Linked DNA regions of Halopiger aswanensis. Each later gene encodes a partner of the first gene's protein in a complex. Links are inferred from orthologs where the notes say so. Each region holds a gene or a part of one and is shown in the gene's direction. Other genes may lie near its edges.

The links.
Region 2: ATJ93_RS00415 (region 1) and ATJ93_RS10120 share a complex: the UniProt entries of both Methanocaldococcus jannaschii proteins name them as parts of the RNA polymerase complex. The link is inferred for Halopiger aswanensis from one-to-one orthologs.

Annotation. Positions count from the first base shown.
Region 1 is NZ_RAPO01000001.1:87,206-90,202, forward strand. The notes cover bases 165-2,843. They hold ATJ93_RS00415 (DNA-directed RNA polymerase subunit L), read left to right. Parts: upstream 165-1,196; coding sequence 1,197-1,490; downstream 1,491-2,843. Other genes in these bases: ATJ93_RS00410 (rhomboid family intramembrane serine protease), read right to left, coding at 165-1,036; ATJ93_RS00420 (hypothetical protein), read right to left, coding at 1,554-2,441; hisF (imidazole glycerol phosphate synthase subunit HisF), read right to left, coding at 2,549-2,843. Outside these bases: more of ATJ93_RS00410, read right to left, coding at 1-164; more of hisF, read right to left, coding at 2,844-2,997. UniProt on the Methanocaldococcus jannaschii protein: DNA-dependent RNA polymerase (RNAP) catalyzes the transcription of DNA into RNA using the four ribonucleoside triphosphates as substrates.
Region 2 is NZ_RAPO01000002.1:606,943-610,163, forward strand. What follows is about bases 201-3,103. They hold ATJ93_RS10120 (RNA polymerase Rpb4 family protein), read left to right. Parts: upstream 201-1,425; coding sequence 1,426-1,782; downstream 1,783-3,103. Other genes in these bases: ATJ93_RS10105 (cystathionine gamma-synthase), read right to left, coding at 201-441; ATJ93_RS10110 (hypothetical protein), read left to right, coding at 570-992; ATJ93_RS10115 (50S ribosomal protein L21e), read left to right, coding at 1,102-1,410; ATJ93_RS10125 (DUF655 domain-containing protein), read left to right, coding at 2,014-2,610; ATJ93_RS10130 (universal stress protein), read left to right, coding at 2,692-3,103. Also shown: more of ATJ93_RS10105, read right to left, coding at 1-200; more of ATJ93_RS10130, read left to right, coding at 3,104-3,168. UniProt on the Methanocaldococcus jannaschii protein: DNA-dependent RNA polymerase (RNAP) catalyzes the transcription of DNA into RNA using the four ribonucleoside triphosphates as substrates. This subunit is less well bound than the others.

The DNA of each region.
Region 1 (2,997 bases):
CGACGAGCGACTTCGAGCGACGGTCGTCTTGACCCCGCAAGCGTGCGACGAACCGACCGACGCGCCGTGGGACGACCGGCTTATCGGATCCTGCTAGCGCGACCGTGATCACCAGCGCGAGGACGGTGACGATGACGACGCCGGGACCCCGAAAGAGGATAAAGGAGTTCCCCTCGCCGTACCAGTAGATCTGCCACAGCCCCCGCGAGAACGCGAAGACCAGGATCGCGATCCAGACGTGGAGTGCGTTCGGCCGGCGGTCGCGGCGCTCGAGGACCACCGCGCCGAGGACGAGTCCGATGAAAAAGCCGAGCGCGTGCCCCTGGATCGCGATGCCGGCCCACCCTGGTGCGGTCGGCGGACTCTGTTCGACGACGTGGACGTACACCGGGTTTCGGATCGCGCGGTAGATCGTCAGCAGGACGCTCTGTAGCCCGATCGCCGCGATGAGCGTCGCGATCGGGTAGTGGACGATCGCGAAGGCGATGATCGCGAAGACGACCCCGGAAAAGCCGATGATCGGGCCGAGCGCGAACACGCTCGTGAGCAGCCCGACGCCGATGACCGCGAGCGGAAAGAGCACGAGGGCCCGGATCCACGGGTTCGTTCGCCACCGCTCGAGGAAGCGGCGGCCGTCAGCCGTCGGGTCGACGTCTCGATCGGGTGTGTAGTGACCCCAGGCGTACTCGGCGATCGGCGCGGCGACGACGGTCCCCGCCATGTTGCCGACGAGATGGCCCAGGTCGGCGTGGGAGAACGCGGCCGTCGCCAGCCCGAACGGATAGAAGAACGACCACGCCCGGTACGGAATCGTCACCGGATCGCTGACGTCGGTGACACCGTCCTGGACGAACAGGTAGACGCAGACGACGAACGCGACGACGACCAGCGTTCCCCACGGCACCCCCATGACGAGCCGCTCGCCGGCTACGTCGCGCCAGCGGCGGGCCGGACGGTCGAGCCGACTGACGGTAGCGAGCGAGAGGGCGACCGTCGCCGCGAGGGCAGTTGCGAGCGCGACCGCGGTCCAGCGCATATCCCTGTGGTGCGACCGCACGCCCATATACCGTTCGCTGTCCGCCGTTCGTCCGTAGACCCCGCCGCCGGTACCCGTCTCACTTCGAGCGACCGGTACCCGCGATCGAGGGCTGCCCGCCTTCGAAAGGTACAAGCGGCCGACGGCCGGATACAGGGGTATGGAACTGCGGGTCACCGAGAGCACCGAGGACGAACTCTCGATCGAAATCGCGGGCGAGGATCACACGTTCATGAACGTCCTCAAGGGCGCACTGCTCGAGCACGAGGACGTCAGCGCAGCGACCTACGACGTGAACCCCGAACAGTCGGGCGGTCAGACGGAGCCGATCCTGACGATCAAGACCGAGAGCGGCGTCGATCCGCTCGAGGCCCTCGAGGAAGCTGCTGTCGACGTCCGCGAGAAGGCGATGTCGTTCCGCGAGACGTTCGAAGACGCTGCGCAGGCGGCGTAATCGGCTCCGGTTTTCGTTCGGATTTCTCCTCTCTATCGCGTCGCAACAGTCGGCGGAGACGCCTCAGCACGTCGCGTAGAACCCGTGAATTTCTCCGTCGTCCGTGACGTGCAGATCGAGTCCTTCTGCGGAGAGGTCGCCGCTCGAGCCGCTGTCGGCCGTCGGTCGGAGGGCATCGGCGATCTCGGCTGCGAGGTCCGATTCGTCGTCGTAGCCGTCGATATCCTCCTCGAGTTGCGGTAACTGCACGGCGACTACGTCCTCGGCCGCACAGTCGACGCCGAACGCGTCGGGATCGGCCGGCTCGGGGTTCGCGTCGCCGTAGTCGCTCGCGATGAGGGCTCGATTCCAGTACTCGGCGAACGCCGCGAGGTCGGCGTCGTAGGTTCGCGAATCGGCCGCACCGCGATCGGTCTCGAGTTCCTCGTGGACCAGTTCCGCCGTCCGATCGAGGTCGATCCCGCCGGCCTGACTCCCGTTTCCGGGTGCGTCCGGCGGCGACGGCGGCCCGATTCCCGGCAGCACCGACGGCGGCACGATGCCGGTCGCGAACAGCGCGACGACGAGCCCGATGACGACCAGAATCGGCGCGTACGGCTTCGCCAACTCGAGCCAGCTCGGCGTTTCGAGCTCCCGATCGATCTCGTCGTAGGTCTGTTCGGTTTGCTCGAGGTCGGGATTGCCGCAGCGAGAACAGGGCGGATTGTTCCTGACGTGATCCCGCCCGCAGTTCGGGCATCGCCAGACGTACTGGGTGCCGGTGTCGACGGTTCCCGGTGTGGCGCCGTCGAGTTCGTCGGGCGCACCGCTCGTGCCCGCACCGCCGTTCGCGTTGCTCGAGTCCTCGTCCGCGCGGACGACGGCCTTCTCGAAGACGTTGTGCCCGCATTCGTCGCAGGGTGGGTCGTTCTCCGCGTGAGGCTTCCCACACCAGGTGCACCGCCACTTCACTGCTTCTAGCGGTTGACTGCGAGAGAATAAGCGTGTCGGGTCGATGGCACGACGGCACGACGGCACGGCCACGACGGCGTAGCCGTCACGACCCGTCGAACGCGACTTCAGAGCCGGACCGGCACGCCGCGTTCGTCCAGATACTCCTTGGTCTCCTCGATCGAGTAGTCGCCGAAGTGGAAGATCGACGCCGCCAGCCCGGCGTCCGCGTCGGCCTCGGTGAACACGTCGTACATGTCCTCCGGACCGCCACAGCCCGAGGAGGCGATGACCGGCGTGTCGACGGTCTCCGAGACCGCCGTCGTCAGCGGGAGGTCGTAGCCGTCCTTGGTGCCGTCCTTGTCGATCGAGTTGACGAAGAGTTCGCCCGCGCCGCGGGATTCGGCTTCGGCGGCCCACTCCATGACGTCGATGCCGGTCCCCTCGCGGCCGCCCTTCTTGGTGCACTCGAACCAGCAGGACTCGCCGTCGACCTCGACGTAGTGTTCGCCTCGCTCGTCGTACCGGCGCTTGGCGTCGACGCTGATGACGATACACTGGCTGCCGAAGGCCTTCG
Region 2 (3,221 bases), on another replicon or contig:
CTCTTCGCGGAAAGCGTCCTCGATGGCCTCGAGGTCGGTCATGTCGACGAAACTGAAATCGAGGTCGTAGTCCTCGTAGACCTGCGTGAAGATGCGGTGGGTGCCGCCGTAGACGTCGTTGCCCGTCACGACGTGGTCGCCGGCCTCGAGCAGGTTCAGGACCGTATTGATGGAGGCCATCCCGCTGGCGAAGGCCCGTCCGTACTCGGCGTTCTCGAGGCTCGCGAGGTTCTGCTCGAGGTCGGTGCGGGTTGGGTTGCCGGTCCGGGAGTACTCGTAGCCGCGGTGCTCGCCGGGCGCGTCCTGCTTGTACGTCGAATTGGCGTGGATCGGCGTCATCAGCGCGCCGGTCTCCTCGTCGGGGTCCTGCCCGGCGTGGATCGACCGGGTTTCGATCCGATGGTCGTCGGGCTCGGAGCTGCCGTCGTGCTCGTCGGTCATGGTCGAGACGAGGCGCGGGCGGCAGTTACGTCTGTCCTTCGTCGGCCCGCCGTGTCAGAGAGTGTCCCGCTTTCGGACGGTGTCGACCGGATACGCTTTTCCCGCGTAGTGTGAATGCAACAACACGTATGGGACGACCCTGGAAACGAATCGCGCTCGATTTCGTCGTCGGGATTACGGCACTGATCGCGGCGCGACAGCTCCGTCTGCTCGAGGGCGATGCCGATTCCGACGACGGCGATGACGACGACCGTTCAGTTCGGTTGGATCCCGAATGGGCGCTCGTCGGCGCCGCCTCGAGCGTCGGCTGGACGTACGCATACGATATCGACGCGCTCGGCCTGCGGCGGTCGGCGAAACGACGGCTGGCGCTGACAGCGTGCTGGACCCTCTTCTCCCGCCGGTTCCTTCCGAACGACGTTTCGAACGACGTCTCGAGGACGTACAGTCACACCGTCGGCACGGGCATCGGAGCGCTGTGCTACCGGTTCTGGTTCGGGCTCGTCCGCCCGCGGCCCGGATCGTGGGGCTCGAACGGAGCGAGTGAGTGACGGCATCGGGAACCGCGTCCGTCGAATCCGCGGGGGTCGCCCGCGCGGGCGCTGACGAACCCGGAACGTGCGTTTTATAACCATCACCAAGTAAGAGGGGCGTACGACTATGCCGAACTCTAATGGCCCACGTCAAGGAACCCGAGGCAAACTCTCGAACGATCCGCGAGACCGCGGCTCCTCGCCGCCCCAGCGCGCGATTCAGCAGTACGAGGAGGGCGAGAAGGTCCACCTCAAGATCGACCCGAGCGTCCACAAGGGTCGCTTCCACCCGCGCTTCGACGGACACACCGGCGAAGTCGTCGGCAAGCAGGGCGACGCGTTCAAGGTCCGCATCAACGACGGCGGCAAGGACAAGACGCTGATCGTGACCGCGGCCCACATGCGCGCCCAGGACCGGTCCGAAGACCGGGTCTGAGCCCTACAGAACAAGATGACGATCTTCAAAGAGATCGTCGACGAGGAGTTCCTCACCGTCTCGGAAACCAAGGAACTGCTCGCCGACATCGAAGCCGAACGCGCACTGGACGAGGAGCGCGAACTCCCCTACGAACTCGCGCGAGCGATCGAACACGCCAACCGATTCGCCGTCCTCGAGCCCGAGGAGGCCCAGCAGCTCGTCGACGACCTGCAGGACCTCGAGAAGGTCGACGAGCCGACGGCCTACAAGATCGCCAACCTCCTGCCGCGCAACCGGGACGAACTCCGGTCGGTCTACGCACAGCAGCGGTACTCGCTGTCGGGGGACGAACTCGACGAGATTCTCAACGTCGTGGCGCAGTACGCCTGAGCCGGTGTCTGTTTCGGGCTTCGATTTCCGAGCGTCGGTTGCCGGGCAGGTGTGCAGTGTCGGAGTTCGTTTCGACAGCGACGGCCATAGAGCGCATTCGGCAGTGACGCCCCGGAAGCGAGTGTCGCGGTCGCAGGTCGCCACGGGCGGAGGTCCGCGCGACCCACCCGCGGTGGTGGCTCCTGAACATGGGCCGACTCTTTAAGTACAGCGTACCCGTATTCGGAGATAATGAGCGAAGCCGACGGCGACGAGACGGACGTTCGGCGCGCAGTCGTGTTGGACTACCTCGCACACGGGCTGTCGGACGACGGGCGACCGCAGTACGAGAAGTCTCCAGCGGGATATGCGCTCGAGGTCGACGAGTTCCGCCTCTATCAGGTCGCATTCGACGAGGACGAACGGCTCACGATCGGCAGCGAGGTGGTCGTCGAGCCGCCGGAAGAACGCACGGTCGTCACCAAAGCCCACCGCGTCGACTACGAGGACCTCTCCTCGGGCGCCCAGTCGGAGCTCGAGTACGTGGTCCAGGACTTAGTCGAGGAAAACGAGGAGCGGTTCGTCGACTTCTACAACGAGGCCCAGCCGATCACGCTGCGGCTCCACCAGCTGAATCTGCTGCCGGGCATCGGGAAGAAGCTCCGCAACAGCATCCTCGACGAGCGAAAGCGCAAGCCCTTCGAGAGCTTCGAGGAGCTGTCCGAGCGGGTCTCCGGACTCCACGATCCCGACGAGATCCTCGTCGAGCGTATCCTCGAGGAGCTTCGCGACGACGACCTGAAGTATCAAACGTTCGTCGGTCGACAGGAAGAGGAAAACGCCCGCTAACGTGCCACGCAGCGGGCTGCTCGGACATCCTGCTGACCGGTCACCAGTACGTTTAAGAATACGGGAACTGAAAGGAAAACGATGATTGAGACGATTTTACTCGCGATCGGTCCGAGCGATAGCGACCGCATCGACGAACTGACCCAGCAGACGATCGACGTCGCCGAGCCGACGGGTGCGACCGTCGTTCTGGCACACGTCATCTCGACCAGCGAGTACGAGGACGAGGTCCACAACTACCACGAGGCCATCGACAAGATGGGTATCGACCTCGAGAACCGGGATCTCACACCCGAAGCGCTGGCCCGGGAGACGGAGCCGGTCAGCGAGATTTCCGATCGACTCGAGGAGGCGGGCGTCGACGTCGAGATTCGCGCCGCGGTCGGCGACCGCGCCGAGGAGATCATCGAACTAGCTGAGGATGTCGACGCCGACAACGTCATCGTCGGCGGCCGAAAGCGCTCGCCGACGGGGAAGGCGGTGTTCGGCAGTACGGCCCAGAAGGTGCTGCTCTCCTCGCCGTGTCCGGTCACGTACGTCCGGAGCGGCACGGTCTGAGCACCGCCGGATAGCACCGACTTGCGGGGGGACGGCACGAATCACAACGTAGG